Regions from separate parts of the Streptomyces griseochromogenes genome, predicted to be linked through region 2. Evidence: riboswitches for the same ligand, from Rfam matches in the RefSeq annotation. Region 2 holds a riboswitch; the other holds the start of a gene.
The links. A riboswitch is a leader RNA that binds a small molecule or an ion and turns the genes downstream of it on or off. The one in region 2 is predicted to bind ZMP and ZTP.

Region 1: it holds a riboswitch for ZMP and ZTP, as region 2 does, so the genes downstream of both, AVL59_RS17775 (bifunctional 5,10-methylenetetrahydrofolate dehydrogenase/5,10-methenyltetrahydrofolate cyclohydrolase) here and AVL59_RS04975 (glycine hydroxymethyltransferase) in region 2, are expected to answer to the same signal.

The regions. Positions count from the first base shown of each region.
Region 1 is NZ_CP016279.1:4,195,702-4,200,109, reverse strand. It holds gene AVL59_RS17785 (nuclear transport factor 2 family protein) at 1-323, shown strand, start outside; gene AVL59_RS17780 (flavin monoamine oxidase family protein) at 507-2,480, opposite strand; ZMP/ZTP riboswitch at 2,728-2,808, shown strand; gene AVL59_RS17775 (bifunctional 5,10-methylenetetrahydrofolate dehydrogenase/5,10-methenyltetrahydrofolate cyclohydrolase) at 2,831-3,679, shown strand; gene AVL59_RS17770 (CU044_5270 family protein) at 3,680-4,408, opposite strand, start outside.
Region 2 is NZ_CP016279.1:1,046,427-1,050,834, forward strand. It holds gene AVL59_RS04965 (glutathionylspermidine synthase family protein) at 1-981, shown strand, start outside; gene rocD (ornithine--oxo-acid transaminase) at 978-2,183, opposite strand; ZMP/ZTP riboswitch at 2,276-2,365, shown strand; gene AVL59_RS04975 (glycine hydroxymethyltransferase) at 2,398-3,843, shown strand; gene trpS (tryptophan--tRNA ligase) at 3,950-4,408, shown strand, end outside.

The sequences.
Region 1 (4,408 bases), 3.1 Mb from region 2:
GCCGGGGCATCGAAGGGAGCACCGGAGACACCCTCCTGTCGCTCTACACGGATGACGCGGAGGTCCGCATCATCGACCGCAACACCCAGCCGAGCCACCCCAAGGTCCTGCACGGCCGCAGCGAGATACGGCAGATGCTCGACGACGTCTACAGCCGCGACATGACGCACAAGCTGGACCGGTGCGTCGTCCAGGGCGACCACGCGGCCTACAGCGAGTCCTGCCGGTACGCGGACGGGACCCGTGTCCTCGCCGAGTCGATGATCACGCTGCGGGACGGCAAGATCGTCGAACAGATCCTGGTCCAGGCATGGGACGAGTAGCGAGGAAGGTCGCGAGGGTCCAGGTCAGCTCTCGGCTGACCTGGACCTTCTCGGCCCGTGCGGCGCTGGGCCGGGCCCCCGCCCGGCGGCGGGGGCCCGTTTCCGCGGCGGGTCTGCAGGCGTCCTTCTGCCTGCTCCGGTCGGCGCTGCGAACAGCGCGCCGTATGACCGCCCTGCCCCCGGTCAGCCCGTGTGGACCAGCAAGGCCGTCCGGACGGCGGACTCGAGTGCGCCTTCGATCCAGGCGGGTTTGATGGACGTGTGGTCCCCCGCGAAATGCAGCGGCCCCTCGGATGCGGGGACGTCGGGGAACAGTTCCGTGTGCTGGCCGGGGAGGAGCACGGAGGCCTCACCGTAGGCGTAGTGGTCGCGCATCCACGACTGGGTCTTGCACTTGTCGGTGAAGAAGACCTCGCATCGGCGGCCGAAGACGGCCTGCACTCCGGCGAGAGCGCGCAGGTACCGCTCGTCGTCGGCGAAGGCATCCCACTTGAGGGCGTCGTCGGACCAGCTGTAGGAGGCGAGCACGATGCCTCCGTCGCTGCCCTCCAGAGGGTGCGCGTGCTCGAAGTACATGAAGCGGTTGGCGTTGTCGCTCACGTTGCCGCCGCCACGGATGTGGGTGGCGGCCGGGTCGCCCGTGACGGACCGGAACGCGGCGAAGCACTTCTTGAGTTCGTCGGGGATCGTCACCCCCAGGTCCTTCACGGACTTGTGGGCGCCGAGGTACCGGCCCGGTGGGACCGAGCCCTTGCCGTACTTGTCGTAGAGGTTGTCCTCGATGGAGTTCAGCGCCTCCTTCCACTGCGCCTCCGTGAACTCCCACCAGCGCCGGGAGAACTCCAGCAGCACCTTGGTCGCGGCGTCGTAGTGCAGTTCCGTGACGGCCCGGCGCTTGCCGTAGCCGAGCGGAGGGTCGAAGGTCACGTGGCGCAGTCCGGAGAAGGGGACGGTGATGATCGCCTCGTCGCCGTCGAAGACCTCCGTGACCCCGCCCTCGCCGGTCCGGCAGTCCTCGGAGACGGTGTGCACCCAGACCTTGCCGGCGCGCCGTTCGACACGTACGGCGCGCCTGTCGAGCCGTACCTTCCCCTTCACCCGCGCGTACAGCGCGTCGGCGAACAGCGCGGTGCCGCCCTTGATCTCCCAGAACTTGGTCTTGGGGTCGATCAGCGCGGCGGACAGGAAGCTGTGCGTGAAGGAGAGGTGCAGGCGTGAGGTCAGGTTCTGGACGGTGCCGACGAGGTCGATGGTCCTGGTGTCGAGTCCGGCGACCTCGGTGAGGTACCGGTACATGGACCAGTGGCCGTACCGCTTGAGGACCTCGGCCCATCCGTCGACGAGGGCCGTGCCCTCCTTGCCGCGGATGAGCCGGTGTGCGGGTTCGAGGGCGTCGGCGAGGATGGCGGACGCGGTCTTCGTGCGGTCGGGGCCCGTGACACCGAAGGTGTCGTTGATCTTCTCGGGGTTCTTCTCGTAGTCGGCCCGGCGCATGTGAACGCCGTTGACGTGGATCCAGGCGCGGTTGGCCTTCTTCGTCGGGTTCTCGACCTCCACGTCCACCAGGTAGAACTCCTGGAGCGGGAGGCCGAGCTTTTTGATCAGCGCCATGAGCAGGGGGTGGCTGTCGGGCAGCCGCATGGCCCCGGCCTCGGCGTACTGCCGGGGGTCGGCGAAGGGCTGCTCCCCGTTCTCGTGACCGCCCTTGCGGAACGTCTTGATACGCCCGCCGACGCGGTTGCCGTTGGCCTCGATCACCACGACCTCGTGGCCTGCCCGGTGGAGCAGGTCGGCGGCGAGCAGACCGGCCGGTCCGGCCCCGACGATCAGGACCTTCTTGGTCGCCTTGGCCCGGCTGGCGGGCAGACCGTTCTCGATGACCTTCAGGTAGGCCGGTACGAGGGGTCTGTCGTGCTCGTCGTAGACACAGATGGCGCGGGCGACCGTGGTGTACGCGCGGGGATCGGTGCCGGGCGGCGCCGCGGCCGGTGCCGTCGAAGGTGCGGTGGCCGGGCTCAGCGCGGTCGCGGGCGCGGCGGAAGCGGCGGTGAGTCCGGCGGAGAGCGCCGAGGCACCGGTCGCCGTGACCACGGCGCGCCGTGAGGGCAGCGCGTCCGTCGCCCTCGTGCTCGGAATGCTCACGTCCGGAGTGCTCATGTCGTGTGTACTCATCGCACAACACACTTGACCTACAAGCGACTTGGGGCCAGCTCCTTCACACGAAACGGGATCTGTAAACCACCCTCACGGGTCATCACACGTCTCCCCTCGTCTCCCCGGCCCGACGCTACGGTCGGTCGCCGTCGCATGACTCCTCCGGGGCGGACCGTGGCGAGAGGACCTACCGCCTCTGTGGCGTCCCGCCCCGGGGTTTCGTTCGGGTCGCGCCGTCTCGGTTAGGCTGTACGCGGGCCGTGACTGGCGCTGAGGTGGAGTACCACCGGGGAGCGGCCCGAGGTCGATGCCGCGCGCCTGGGCGATGAAGGTCAACCAGCTCAGGAGCGCACATGACTCAGGCCCGCCTCATGGACGGCACCGCACTCGCCCGCCGCGTCGTCGAGGAGACCGCGAAGAGGGCCGCCGATCTCACCGAGCGGACGGGCAGCGCGCCCTGTCTGGCCACGGTGCTGGTCGGCGAGGACCCGGCGTCGGTCACCTACGTCCGCATGAAGCAGAACCGCTGCCGCAAGGCCGGCATCGAATCCCGTCACGTGGCGCTGCCCGCCGCCACGACCACCGCCGAACTCGTCGGCACCCTGCGGGAGTTGTCGGCCGACCCGGCCGTGCACGGCATCCTGCTCCAGCACCCGGTCGGCGATCACGTGGACGAGCGGGCCGCGTTCGAGGCGATCGCGCCGGAGAAGGACGTCGACGGTGTCACCTTCGCCTCCTTCGCCACGATGAGCTTCGGCCTGCCGGGGTTCGTGTCCTGCACGCCCGGCGGCATCCTGCGGCTGCTGGACGAGTACGACGTCGACCCGGCCGGGAAGCGGGCCGTGGTGGTGGGCCGCAGCGCGATCCTCGGCAAGCCGGTGGGCATGCTGCTCCTCGCCCGGGACGCGACCGTGACGTACTGTCACTCCCGCACCCAGGACCTGTCCGCCGCGGTCCGGGAGGCCGACATCGTGGTCGCCGCCGTCGGGCGGCCGAAGCTGATCCGGGGGCAGGACATCAAGCCGGGCGCGGTCGTCGTCGACGCGGGCTACAACCCCGGCAACATCGGCGACGTCGACTTCGACTCGGCCGTGGAGCGGGCCTCCCTGATCACTCCGGTGCCGGGCGGTGTCGGCCCGATGACGATCGCCACGCTGCTGGAGCAGACCGTGACCGCCGCCGCCCGGCAGCTCGGAGTGTGATCAGCGCATCCAGGCGCTGTAGCCCATGACGTCGCCGGCCTTCAGTCCGTATGCGGGGTCGTCCTTGGTGGAGGTGTCCTCCATGCCGAGGACGGCACCGGTGCGCGGTTCCAGGATCAGCATGCGCCGGACACCGCCGCTGTCGTACACGTAGGCCCTGCCGGGGCGGCCGAGGCGGTCGGTCACCTCGCCGGCCGGCCGCAGCCCCTCGGCCTCGGCGAACAGCCGGACGAGGGCGGCCGACTCGTGGGCGCCGAGGGTCCAGTGGTCGAGCAGTTCCGCGACGGCGTCGAAGAGTTCCGGGGTGCTCAGCGGCGCCGTGCCGCGGTCGGTCTGGGGACGGGCGATCTCGGTGAGGTAGGCGCTCAGGGCCGCCGCGGTGTGCGGCGGGGTTGCCTCGGGCGGGGCGTCGCTCCACATCGGCGGGTATGTGGTCCGGCTGATCACATGGCCGTCCGCCACCAGGTGCGGGGCGTCGCCCTCGTCGGTGAGGACCGGACGGCCGGGCCTGCGCGGGTCGGTGGCCACGACCAGTTCGGTGTGGGTGGCGTCCGCCCTCCAGCGCACCACCCGCTCCTCGGGAAGCGTGACGGGGGGCACGTCGTCGCCCAGGCTGAGGCTCCATGACTGCACGTGCGTGCCCTTGCGCAGGCCCGGTGACCCGCCCGACGCGGCAGCGTCGGCAAGGGCGACCATCTCGGTCAGCGGCACGGGCACGGAGGGGACGTG
Region 2 (4,408 bases):
GAGCACATCGTGGCGAAGAACCGCCTCGCCGACCTCGGCATCACCGAGCCGCGCATCGCCGAGGCCGTCACCGAGGCCTGGCGCCGCCGCGCCGAACTGCCGTCCGTCTACGGCCGGTTCGACCTGCGGTACGACGGCACGGGCCCGGCCAAGCTGCTCGAGTACAACGCGGACACCCCGACCTCGCTGGTCGAGGCCGCCTCCCCGCAGTGGTTCTGGATGGAGGAGCGCTTCCCCGGCGCCGACCAGTGGAACTCCCTGCACGAACGCCTCGTCGACGCCTGGCGGAAGCAGGCCGGGCTGCTCCCGCCGGGCAGCCCCCTGCACTTCGCGCACTCCTCCGCCGACGAACTCGGCGAGGACCTGATGACGGTCGCCTACCTGAAGGAGACCGCCGAGCAGGCCGGCCTGGACACGGACTGGATCTCCATGGAGGAGATCGGCTGGGACACCCTCTCCGGCCGTTTCGTCGACAACGGACTGCGGTTCATCCGCAGCATCTTCAAGCTCTACCCCTGGGAGTGGCTGACCACCGACCACTTCGCCGGGCACGTCCTCGACACCCTCGACAACGGCGGCGGCACCGGCAGCACCCTGTGGATCGAACCCGCCTGGAAGATGCTCCTGAGCAACAAGGCCCTGCTGGCGATCCTCTGGGAGCTGTACCCCGGCCACCCGAACCTGTTGCCCGCCTACCTGGACGGCCCGCGCGAGCTGGCCGACGCGGGCGGCTACGTCGCGAAGCCCCTGCTGGGCCGCGAGGGTGCGGGCGTGACCGTCCACGAGCCCGGCGCACCCGCGGTCGTACGCGACGAACCCTGCTGCTACCAGCAGTTCGCCCCGCTGCCGACCTTCGACGGCAACCACGTCGTCCTCGGCGCCTGGGTCGTCCAGGACGAGCCGGCCGGCCTCGGCATCCGCGAGTCCTCGGGCCTGATCACCGACGAGTACGCCCGCTTCCTGCCGCACGTGATCCTCTAGGCCCCCAGGACCGCGCCCAGCTGGGCGATCCCCCAGTCCAGATCCTCCTCGGAGATGACCAGCGGCGGAGCGATCCGGATGGTGAACCCGTGGGTGTCCTTCACCAGCACACCCCGGTCCATCAGCCGCTCCGACACCTCCCGCCCGGTGCCGACCTTCCGCGCGATGTCCACACCCGCCCACAGCCCGCGCCCCCGCACCGCCGTCACCCGGCCCGTGGCGAGCAGGGAGCCCAGCTCGCGGTGGAGTCGCACCCCCAGCTCGGCCGACCGCGCCTGGAACTCGCCCGAGCGCAGCATCGCGATCACCTCCAGCGCCACCGCGCAGGCCAGCGGATTCCCGCCGAACGTCGACCCGTGCTCGCCCGGCCGGAACACCCCGAGCACCGCCGCGCTCGACACCACCGCCGACACCGGCACGATCCCGCCGCCCAGCGCCTTCCCGAGCACGTACATGTCCGGTACGACGCCCTCGTGCTCGCACGCGAAGGTCCGCCCGGTCCGGCCGAGGCCCGACTGGATCTCGTCGGCGATGAAGAGCACGTTCCGCTCGCGAGTCAGCTCCCGCACCCTGGGCAGATAGCCCGCCGGCGGCACGATCACCCCCGACTCGCCCTGGATCGGCTCCAGCAGCACGGCGACGGTGTTCTCGGTGAGCGCCGACCGCATCGCGGTCAGATCTCCGTACGGCACGATCTCGAACCCCGGCGTGTACGGCCCGAAGTCCGCCCGGGCCTCCGGATCGGTCGAGAAGCTGATCACGGTCGTCGTACGGCCGTGGAAGTTGCCGCCCGCGACCACGATCTTCGCCATCTCCGCGGGCACCCCCTTCACCCGGTACCCCCATTTCCGGGCCGTCTTCACCGCGCTCTCCACGGCCTCGACGCCGGTGTTCATCGGCAGCACCATCTCCATGCCGCACAGCTCGGCCAGCTCCGTGCAGAACGCCGCGAACCGGTCGTGGTGGAAGGCTCGGGACGTCAGCGTCACCCGCTCCAGCTGCCGCCTGGCCGCCTCGACCAGCCGCCGGTTGCCGTGGCCGAAGTTGAGCGCCGAGTAACCGGCCAGCAGATCCAGATACCGCCGCCCCTCCACATCCGTCATCCAGGCCCCCTCCGCCGTGGCCACGACGACGGGCAGCGGATGGTAGGTGGGCGCACAGTGCGCGTCGGCGGCGGCGATGAGGTCTTCAGCAGTGGTCACGGCCTCTCCCGGTTAGGACGGTGGCCCCCTTCCTATCCTCGCTCGCATGGTGGACGCGGGATCTGCGCGTTCCGGCGCGCCCGGTAGGCTGATCAGCGGGCCGTGACTGGCGCGCTGGGATGGGACAGACCATCGGGGAGCGGCCCGAGCGGGAAACTGTGCCGTGCGCCTGGGCCGAACGTGAACGCTGTACGCACGCCGTCCGGAGGTCCCCATGCCCGAGCCCCTGTCGACCGAGTCCACCGCCTTCCGCGCCGCCCTGGACGTGATCCGCGCCGTCGAACCGGGCGTCGCCGACGCCATCGGCCAGGAGGTGGCCGACCAGCGCGAGATGCTCAAGCTGATCGCCTCCGAGAACTACGCCTCCCCGGCCACCCTGCTCGCCATGGGCAACTGGTTCAGCGACAAGTACGCCGAGGGCACGATCGGCCGCCGCTTCTACGCCGGCTGCCGCAACGTCGACACCGTCGAGTCGCTGGCCGCCGAGCACGCCAAGGAGCTCTTCGGCGCCCGGCACGCCTACGTTCAGCCGCACTCCGGCATCGACGCCAACCTGGTCGCCTTCTGGGCCGTCCTCGCGGACCGCGTGGAGGCCCCCTTCCTGGAGAAGACCGGCGTCCGCCAGGTCAACGACCTCTCCGAGGCCGACTGGGCCGAGCTCCGCCAGGCCTTCGGCAACCAGCGCATGCTCGGCATGTCACTGGACGCCGGCGGCCACCTCACCCACGGCTTCCGCCCGAACATCTCCGGCAAGATGTTCGACCAGCGCTCCTACGGCACCGACCCGGCCACGGGCCTGATCGACTACGAGGCCCTGCGCGCCCAGGCCCGCGAGTTCAAGCCGCTGATCATCGTCGCGGGCTACTCGGCCTACCCCCGGCTCGTGAACTTCCGGATCATGCGCGAGATCGCCGACGAGGTCGGGGCGACGCTGATGGTGGACATGGCCCACTTCGCGGGCCTGGTCGCCGGCAAGGTCCTGACCGGCGACTTCGACCCGGTCCCGCACGCCCAGATCGTCACCACCACGACCCACAAGTCCCTGCGCGGCCCGCGCGGCGGCATGGTCCTGTGCGACGACTCCCTCAAGGACCAGGTCGACCGCGGCTGCCCGATGGTCCTCGGCGGCCCGCTCCCGCACGTCATGGCCGCGAAGGCGGTCGCCCTCGCCGAGGCCCGGCAGCCCGCTTTCCAGGACTACGCCCAGCGCATCGTCGACAACTCCCGCGCCCTCGCCGAGGGGCTGATGCGCCGCGGCGCCACCCTGGTCACCGGCGGCACGGACAACCACCTCAACCTGATCGACGTGGCCACCTCCTATGGCCTCACCGGCCGTCAGGCGGAGGCCGCCCTTCTCGACTCGGGCATCGTCACCAACCGCAACGCCATCCCGGCCGACCCGAACGGGGCCTGGTACACCTCCGGCATCCGCATCGGCACCCCCGCCCTGACCACCCGAGGTCTCGGCACGGCGGAGATGGACGAGGTCGCCGGTCTCATCGACCGCGTCCTCACCACCGCCGAGCCGGGCACCACCAAGTCGGGCGCCCCGTCCAAGGCGGCCCACGTCCTCGACGAGAAGGTGTCCCAGGAGATCGCCCAGAGGGCAACGGACCTGGTGGCGGCGTTCCCGCTCTACCCCGAAATCGACCTGGGCTGATCATCGCCCTCAGAGGCAGCCGACTCAGGGGCGCGGGGAACTGCGCGCGCGACCACCAACGGCCCGCAGTTCCCCATGCGCCGAACCCCCCGAGCTCTCTGAGACAATGAAAAACATGGCTTCCGCTGACCAACCCCGCGTGCTCTCCGGCATCCAGCCCACCGCCGGTTCGTTCCACCTCGGCAACTACCTCGGCGCCGTCCGCCAGTGGGTGTCCCTGCAGGAGTCCCACGACGCCTTCTACATGGTCGTCGACCTGCACGCGATCACGGTCCCGCAGGACCCGAAGGACCTGCGCGCCAACACCCGCCTGGCCGCCGCCCAGCTGCTGGCCGCGGGCCTGGACCCGGACCGGTGCACCCTCTTCGTGCAGAGCCATGTGCCCGAGCACGCCCAGCTCGCCTGGATCATGAACTGCCTGACCGGCTTCGGCGAGGCGAGCCGCATGACCCAGTTCAAGGACAAGTCGGCCAAGCAGGGTGCGGACAGGGCCTCCGTCGGCCTGTTCACGTACCCGATCCTCCAGGTCGCCGACATCCTCCTCTACCAGGCCAACGAGGTGCCC